2 regions of the Luteimicrobium sp. NPDC057192 genome follow, and region 2 is predicted to be linked to the other one. Evidence: predicted binding sites of a transcription regulator. Region 2 holds the regulator's gene; the other holds the start of a gene.
The links. The regulator HspR, encoded in region 2, represses chaperone genes until heat shock. The targets are predictions, from matches to a motif close to AAGTTGAGTCNNNNNGACTCAACTT.
Positions count from the first base shown of each region.

Region 1: the regulator HspR is predicted to act here: its motif matches at 2,677-2,701, upstream of clpB (ATP-dependent chaperone ClpB).

Region 1 covers NZ_JBHUWD010000023.1:39,908-44,314, reverse strand. Annotated here, with positions in the region: gene ACFT5B_RS12030 (hypothetical protein) at 1-1,231, shown strand, start outside; gene ACFT5B_RS12025 (cation diffusion facilitator family transporter) at 1,306-2,313, shown strand; gene ACFT5B_RS12020 (hypothetical protein) at 2,338-2,643, opposite strand; gene clpB (ATP-dependent chaperone ClpB) at 2,759-4,407, shown strand, end outside.
Region 2 covers NZ_JBHUWD010000009.1:75,072-79,478, forward strand. Annotated here, with positions in the region: gene ACFT5B_RS06635 (sigma-70 family RNA polymerase sigma factor) at 1-386, opposite strand, end outside; gene ACFT5B_RS06640 (hypothetical protein) at 553-1,326, shown strand; gene ACFT5B_RS06645 (DUF1540 domain-containing protein) at 1,339-1,647, opposite strand; gene ACFT5B_RS06650 (heat shock protein transcriptional repressor HspR) at 1,809-2,216, opposite strand; gene ACFT5B_RS06655 (DnaJ C-terminal domain-containing protein) at 2,251-3,255, opposite strand; gene grpE (nucleotide exchange factor GrpE) at 3,302-3,952, opposite strand; gene dnaK (molecular chaperone DnaK) at 3,949-4,407, opposite strand, start outside.

The sequences.
Region 1 (4,407 bases), on a different contig from region 2:
CTACTGGCACCTGTACGGGTTCACCGTCCAGCACGCCGGTGACAACGGGATCCTCGTGGGCGGCGACCACAACGTGGTCGAGCGCGTCGTCACGGCGTCCAACCACGACACGGGCCTCCAGATCGCGCGCCTCGTCGCGGGTGCGCCGGCCTCCGAGTGGCCGTCGTACAACCTCGTCGTCAGCAGCGAGTCGCACGACAACGTCGACTCCGACGGCGAGGACGCGGACGGGTTCGCGGCCAAGCTCACCGCGGGCCCCGGGAACGTGTTCCGGTACGACGTCTCGCACAACAACATCGACGACGGCTGGGACCTGTACGCGAAGGACGAGACGGGGCCGATCGGCGTCGTCACGATCGAGGACTCGCTGTCGTACCACAACGGCACCCTGTCCGACGGGTCGCAGGCCGGCAGCGGCGACCGCAACGGGTTCAAGCTCGGCGGCTCGGGGATCGCCGACGACCACGTCGCGCTCCGCAACATCGCCTACGAGAACGGGCACGACGGGTTCACGTACAACAGCAACCCGGGCCACATGACGATCACGGACAACGTGAGCCTCGGCAACGCGGAGCGCAACTTCCACTGGGAGAGCGGCACCTCGGTGTTCAGCGGCAACCTGTCGTGCGACAGCGGCTCGAACGACAAGATCGTCGGGACCGACGACGGGACGAACCACTGGGACACGGGCTCGAACAGCTCGGGCTGCTCCGCCTACGCGGGCGCGCTCGGGTGGAGCTTCGGCTCCGACGGCGTCTTCCACGTGACGTTCGGCGGCTCCGAGCCGACGGACCCGCCCACCGACCCGACGGACCCGCCGACGGATCCCACGGACCCGCCGACCGACCCGACCGACCCGCCGAGCGGCACCAATCTCAGCCTCGGCGCGGGTGCCGACGGCTCGAGCAAGGGCGGCGGCACGAGCTACGGCAACGCCGTCGACGGTGACGCCTCCACCTTCTGGTCGCCCAGCGGGACCACCGGCACCATCTCGGTGAAGTGGGACACCGCGAAGACCGTCGGGGCCGTCGTCGTGAAGGAGGCCGCCGGCTCGACCGGGACCATCGGCGCGTGGAAGGTCGTGAACAACGACACCGGGGCCGTCCTCGCGACGGGCACCGGCGCCGGGACCATCACGTTCTCCGCGACGTCGCTCAAGAAGATCAACTTCGTGATCACGAGCGCGTCCGGGACGCCGAAGGTCGCGGAGCTGGAGACCTACGCCGGCTGACGACGTACGTCCGCGCACGACGGAGGCCCCGGCTCGCCGAGCCGGGGCCTCCCGTGCGTGCTAGACCGAACGTCATGGCCGACTCCCCGCCCTCGTCCGCGAGCGACGCGCGGGTCGTCGCCGCCGTGACCCCGCGCGTCGTCTCGACGGCCGACGAGCGTGGCGACTCCACGCTGACGGTCGTCGTGGCGTTCGCCGCGAACCTCGTGATCGCCGTCGCGAAGTCGGCGGCGGCCGTCGTCACCGGCTCGGCGTCGATGGTGGCGGAGGCCGTCCACTCCTGGGCGGACACCGGCAACGAGGTCTTCCTCCTGATCGCGGACCGGTCGTCGCGCCGCAAGGCGGACGCGGTGCACCCGCTGGGCTACGGGCGCGAGGCGTACGTGTGGTCGATGTTCGCCGCGATCGGGCTGTTCGCCATCGGTGCGGGCGTGTCGGTCACCCACGGCATCCAGGAGCTCGTGAAGGCCGAGCCCGCCTCCGACTTCGGGATCGCCTACGCGGTCCTCGCCCTGTCGTTCGTCCTCGAGGGCACGTCGTTCCTGCGGTCGATCCGGCAGGCGCGCGGGGAGGCACGGAACGCGGAGCGGGACGTCGTCCAGCACGTCGTCGCGACGTCGGACCCGACGCTGCGGGCCGTCGTCGCGGAGGACGCCGCCGCACTGGTGGGGCTCGTCGTCGCGTTCGTCGGCGTGCTCGCCCACCAGCTCACCGGGTCACCGGTCCCGGACGCGATCGGCTCGATCGTCGTCGGGCTGGTCCTGGGGGTGGTCGCCGTCGTGCTGATCCAGCGCAACCGCGACTTCCTCGTCGGCGCGGGTGTCGACGAACGTACCCGGCACGGCGTCCTCGCCGGGCTCCTCGCGTTCCCCGACGTGGCGCGCGTGACGTACCTGCGGCTCGAGTACGTCGGCCCCCGGTCGCTCTACCTCGTGGCGAGCGTCGACCTCGTCGGGGACGACGCCGAGCACGTGGTCGCCCGGCGGCTCGACGCGCTCGAGCGCCGGGTCGCGGAGACGCCGCACGTCGCGGGCGTCGTGCTCACGCTCTCGACGCCCGAGGAACCGTCGCTCGCGCTGTGACCGACGACAGGGGCACCCCCGTCGTCAGTCGAGCGGCGGACGCTGGTCGTCGGTGCGGTCCATCGAGCGGCGGGTCCGCGCGCCCACGATCGCCACGGTGACCAGCCCCGCGACGGCGACGCCCAGGATGACCTTGACCCAGGGGAAGCCCGAGCCCTCGCTGGAGTCGGGGCGGTCGCCCGGCTGGACGGTCGACGTCGCGGTCGGGCCGGAGCCGGGCGTGGCCGCCTGCGCGCCGCCGACGCCGAGCCCGCCGACCGTGAGCACCAGCAGGGTGCCGAGCGCCGCGAGGGCGAGGAGCGGTCGTCGGACGAACGGCGTGCGGAGCATGCTTGCGAGGGTAGTCCTCGGGGAAGACAACCAGAGTTGAGCGGAATAGGCTCAACTCTGCAGAGGTTGCTCTGAGCAGAAGCATCCCCGATGACCGGAGGACCCCGGAGACCCTATGGACACCCAGTTCACGACCATGTCGCAGCAGGCGATCGGCGAGGCCATCCAGACCGCGTCGGCCGCCGGCAACCCCCAGCTCGAGCCCGTCCACCTGCTCCACGCGCTGCTGCAGCAGCAGGGCGGCGTCGCGGGCGGGCTGCTCGACGCCGTCGGCGCCGACACCCAGGCCGTCGGCCAGAAGGTGCGCGGCGCCCTCGTCGCGCTGCCCACCGCGAGCGGCTCGGCCGTCGCGCAGCCGACCGCGAGCCGCGCCACCAGCGCCGTGCTGGACCTGGCAGGGAAGGAGGCGCAGTCGCTCGGCGACCAGTACGTCTCCACCGAGCACCTCCTGATCGGGCTCGCGGGCGCCCAGTCGCCCGCCGCCGACATCCTGCGCGCCGCCGGCGCGACCGTGGACGCGCTGCGCGCCGCCCTGCCGTCCGTCCGCGGCAACGCCAAGGTCACGAGCCCCAACCCCGAGGGCACCTACAAGGCGCTCGAGCAGTACGGCAACGACCTCACCGCCCAGGCGTCCGACGGCAAGCTCGACCCCGTGATCGGGCGCGACTCCGAGATCCGGCGCGTCATCCAGGTGCTGTCGCGGCGCACCAAGAACAACCCCGTCCTCATCGGCGAGCCCGGAGTCGGCAAGACCGCCGTCGTCGAGGGGCTGGCCCAGCGCATCGTCGCGGGCGACGTCCCCGAGTCGCTCAAGGGCAAGAAGCTCGTCGCGCTCGACCTCGCGTCGATGGTCGCGGGCGCCAAGTACCGCGGCGAGTTCGAGGAGCGGCTCAAGGCCGTCCTCGAGGAGATCCAGCAGTCCGACGGGCAGGTCGTCACGTTCATCGACGAGCTGCACACCGTCGTGGGCGCCGGTGCCGGCGGCGAGGGTGCCATGGACGCGGGCAACATGCTCAAGCCCATGCTCGCCCGCGGAGAGCTGCGCATGGTCGGCGCGACGACGCTCGACGAGTACCGCGAGCACATCGAGAAGGACCCCGCCCTCGAGCGCCGGTTCCAGCAGGTGTTCGTCGGCGAGCCGTCCGTCGAGGACACCGTCGCGATCCTGCGCGGCCTCAAGGAGCGGTACGAGGCCCACCACAAGGTGACCATCGCCGACGACGCCCTCGTCGCCGCCGCCGCGCTGTCCGACCGGTACATCACCGGCCGCCAGCTCCCCGACAAGGCCATCGACCTCGTCGACGAGGCCGCGTCGCGCCTGCGCATGGAGCTCGACTCGTCCCCGACCGAGATCGACGAGCTCCAGCGCGCCGTCACGCGCCTCGAGATGGAGGAGGTCGTGCTCTCCGAGGCCGACGACCCCGCCTCGAAGGAGCGCCTCGAGCGCCTGCGCAAGGACCTCGCCGACCGCCGCGAGCAGCTCTCCGCGCTCACCACCCGCTGGGAGGCCGAGAAGGCCGGGCACAACCGCGTCGGCGACCTCAAGGTCCGGCTCGACCAGCTCCGCTCCGACGCCGAACGTCTCCAGCGCGAGGGCGACCTCGAGAAGGCCGCGCGCATCCTCTACGGCGAGATCCCCGCCGTCGAGAAGGAGCTCAGCGCCGCCGAGGCCGCCGAGGACGCCGAGGCCGACGTCGAGGCGGTCGCGCACGAGACCCCGCTCGTCCCCGAGAAGGTCTCCGCCGACGAGATCGCCGAGGTCGT
Region 2 (4,407 bases):
TCGAAGCCCTCGAGCGCGGGCTCCTCCGTCGAGGCGGCCAGCCCGAACGACGACTCGTACATCGTCCAGTCGTCCGTGGGCCGCTGACGCCGGCTGCCCTCGGTCAGCCCGTACGCGGTGTGCCGGACGACGGTGAACAGGTACGCGCGGAACGCGAGGTCGGGCCCGCCGCCCGACTGCAGCACCGACAGCACCTTCGCGAACGCGTCCGAGACGACGTCGTCGGCGTCCGCGGGCCTCGAGACGTACTGTCGCGCGACCGCCGCAGCCGCCGAACTGTGGCGCTCGTAGAGCTCGCCGTAGGCGTGCTTGTCCCCGGCACGAACTGCCGCGATGAGCTCGGCGTCGCTCGCCGCGCTCGAGGTGCCGGGGTCGAGGGCCGTCATTACGGGGTGGTGCTCCAGTCGTCGGACGCCCCCACATCGTAGACGCGCGCGCCACGCGAGACCATGGCCCGAGCGGGCGAAACACGAGAGACGCCTCGATCGGTCCGGGACCGGTTTCACCCGCTCCCGCCGCGTCATGAATCCGTTCCACGTCGGTCTCATCCGCATGACCCATGGACGACTGCCGCCGCTCGAGGCGCCCGCGCAGCGTCTTCGCGACCGCTGGAGGGACGAGAGCCTCGCCGCGGTGTGGCTGCACGACGGCGACTGGTACCACCCTGCGGTGGACGCCCTCGCCGAGGGGATCGTCGAGAAGCGCGACGTCACCGGCGCCGCGGAAAGACTGGGGCGCGCCCGCGCCGCGCTCGGTGTGGGCATCGGCGAGGCGCTGGACGACGTCGCGTGCCTCTACGCCGCGGCGGGGACCGAGCCAGGCCCTGACGTGCTGCGGGCCGTGAGCGTCGGCTGGGTCGTCGGGAACGAGACGGCGCCGGCACCCGTCGGGCTGGTGGACCCGTGGTCCGGGCTGCCGACGCTCGACTACCTGCTGCTGAGGCTGCGCGAGACCTACGGCGAGGCAGGACGACAGGGGAAGGACCCGACGACGACGCACGCCCTCGTGGTGGTCGACGTCGCGGTCGACCAGCTCACGGCGTTCCAACGGCTCGCGCGCGCGGCCGCCATGGGCAAGGTCATGGCCGACTCGTTCGGCGAGGGCCACCCGATGGCCGTCGCCGCGCCGGGGGTCTTCGTCGCGCTCGTGCCACGGGACGCCGAGCTCGGCACGCATGTGACGCTCCTGCGGGCGGCCGTGGACCGCGCCGCGCGGGACCGAGCCGTGTCCGCGGTCGTGCGCCGGCCTCCCCGCGTGTGGGTCGAGGGCCTGCCGGCGTCGGTGGACGACGTCCCGGCCCTGCTCGGGGCCTCCGGCGCCGCCTGAGCCCTGTCCGGGTCAGCGCGGGCTGAACGTGAGGCAGTCCGCGTGGTCTGCGCTCGCAGCCCCCGGGCCCACGCGGACCGACGCCGCGCCGCACTCGAGGTGGTCGTTGTGCGAGCAGTCCGTGCGCTGGCACGCCCCGACGAAGGTCATCACCTTCGGCAGCCCGCCCTTGACGTCCAGCGGGATGAAGGTCGCGCACTCGGCCTCGCCGCTGTCGCGCCCCCCGATGGTGACCGCGGCGGCGTGGCACGCGGTGTGGTCGTTGTAGGAACAGCCGAGCACGGTGCACTCGGTGACCCGGGGCATCTCCATCGTGGCCATGACATCCTCCTGGGCGGCGGTCGGAAGGGCTTCCACGCCCGACGCTATTCCCCGGAATGACATTCCGCCAGCAAGGAAGTGCTGCCTTACCGATGTCATTAACAAATGTTATTCGGTGACATTTCAGTTGCGTAATTCGCGCCCACCCGCGGCGGCGCTGGTCAGAACGGCGACCAGCGGACGAGCGCGCCGCGCTCCTCGACCTCCGGCACGCTGGCTCGGCGTCCGCGCGGCACGATCACCACGTCGCCCGACGACGCCGCGGCGAACACGCGGCGCCCCGGGTCGGCGCGCAGAGCCAGCGCCTCGAGCATCCCCTCGAGGCGCTCGACCCGCTCCTCCAGCGCGAGGATCTTCTTGATCCCCGCGAGGTTGATGCCCTCCTCGTGCGAGAGGCGGTACACCTCGCGCAGCTTGGCGACGTCGCGCGGCGAGTACCGGCGACCGCGCCCCCGCGCCCGCCGGGGCGACACGAGGCCGAGCCGGTCGTACTGGCGCAGCGTCTGCGGGTGCATGCCCGCGAGCGCGGCCGCCTCCGAGATCACGAACCGTGGCTCGTCGTCGTTCACGTCGCGCCTCCTTCCGCGGGCCCGGCCCGGCCGATCACTGCGCCGCGCGCTGGGCGAGGTCCGAGCGCACGTCGTCGTCCGACGTCTGGGCCGCGAACTCCTCGACGGCCTGCTTGGCCGCCTTGGAGAGCTTCTGCGGCACCGCGACCTGCACGGTGACGTAGAGGTCGCCGGTGCCCTTGGCGGTCTTGACGCCGCGGCCTTTGACGCGCAGCGTCCGGCCCGACGGCGTCCCCGACGGGACCTTGAGGCGCACCGTCTGCCCGTCGAGGGTCGGGACCTCGATGGTGGTGCCGAGGGCCGCCTCCGGGAACGTGACGGGGACCGTCATGCGCAGGTTCTTCGGGTTCGCCGGGTCGATCGAGAACACCGGGTGCGGGGTCACGTGGACCGTCACCACGAGATCACCCGCGGGGCCGCCCGTGGGACTCGGCCGGCCCTTGCCGGCGAGCTTGATCTTCTGCCCGTCGCGGACCCCAGCGGGGATGCGCGCGCGCACGGAGCGGCCGTCGACGTCGAACGTCACCTCGGAACCCTCGACGGCCGTGCGGAACGCGAGCGTCGTCGACGCGGCGATGTCCTGGCCGCGCGTCGGCGCCTGCCGCCCGTACGGGCCGGCCGCGCCGCCGCCGAAGAGGCCCGAGAGGATGTCCTCGAAGCCGCCCCCGCCCGCACCTCCGGACGAGTAGCGCACCCGCTGGCCGCCGGGAGCGCCGCCCCCGAACATGCCGCCGAACATGTCCTCGAACCCGCCGGCTCCGGCGCCGCCGCCAGGGCCCCCGGCGGAGAAGCGGGCGCCGCCGCCTGCCATCGCCCGGACCGCGTCGTACTGCTGACGCTGCTCGGGGTCCGACAGGACGGCGTACGCCTCGCCGATCTCCTTGAACTTGGCCTCGGCGCTGGCGTCACCCTGGTTCTGGTCGGGGTGCCACTGGCGCGCGAGCTTGCGGTACGCCTTCTTGATGGCGGCGTCGTCCGCGTCCTTGGGGACGCCGAGAGCCGCGTAGAAGTCCTTCTCGAACCAGTCCTGCCCGGTCACGGCGTCCTCCTCCTCGTTCCGATCGTTCGTGCCTTCCCTCGGTGGGTCAGCTCTCCGGCCCGACGACGGCGACGTTCGCCGGCCGGACCACCTTGTCGCCGATCTTGTACCCGGACTCGATGACGATGCTGATCGTCGTCGAGGTCGCGTCCGCGTCGGCCTGGTGCATGAGCGCGTGGTGCAGGTTCGGGTCGAACTCCTCGCCGACCCGCCCGAACCGCTCGACGCCGTACTTGGCGAGGACGCCGTCGAGCTTGTCCGCGATCGCGGCGAACGGCCCGGTGAGGTCGCCGGCCGAGCGGGCGCGGTCGACGTCGTCGAGCACCGGGAGCAGCGCCACGAGGACGTCCTCGACGCCGCGCGAGCGCGACGCCTCGGACTCGCGCTTGGCACGGTTGCGGTAGTTCACGAACTCCGCGCGCTCACGCTGCAGCGCGTCCAGGTGGGCCGCCGCCTCGGCCTGCGCCGCGGCGAGCTCGGTGTCGACGCCGTCGAGCGCGTCGCCCTGCCCCGGCTCGAAGTCGAGGTGGTCGATGCCCTCGCCGCCCGGGGCGGCGCCGTCGGGCGTGCCCGACGACGCAGCCTGGCGCGGCTCGCCCGTCTCCGGGTCGATCCGGCGCTTGTCGGTGAAGTGGAACGGGGTGCCGGAGGAGGACTCCTCCTCCGGCACGTCCGGGGTGTTCCCTGAGGTCGTCACTTCTTGTCGTCCTCGTCCACGATCTCCGCGTCGACGATGTCCTCGTCAGGAGCGGAGCCCGCGCCCGCGGCGGCGGTCGCGTCGTCCTGGGCCGCACCGGCGTTGCCGGCCGCCTGCTCCTGCTCGGCCGCCGCGTACAGCGCCTGGCCGATCTTCTGGCTCGACGCGCCGAGCTTCTCGTGCGCGGCCTTGACGGCGTCCGCGTCGTCGCCCTCGAGGGCCGACTTCACGGCGGCGATGTCCGCCTCGACCTCGGACGCGACGTCCGCGGGGATCTTGTCCTTGTTGTCGTTGACCAGCTTCTCGGTCGAGTACACGAACGCCTCGGCCTGGTTGCGGGTCTCCGCCTCCTCGCGACGCTTCTTGTCCTCGGCCGCGTGCTCCTCGGCCTCCTTGACCATGCGGTCGATGTCGTCCTTCGGCAGCGCGGAGCCGCCGGTGATCGTCATCTTCTG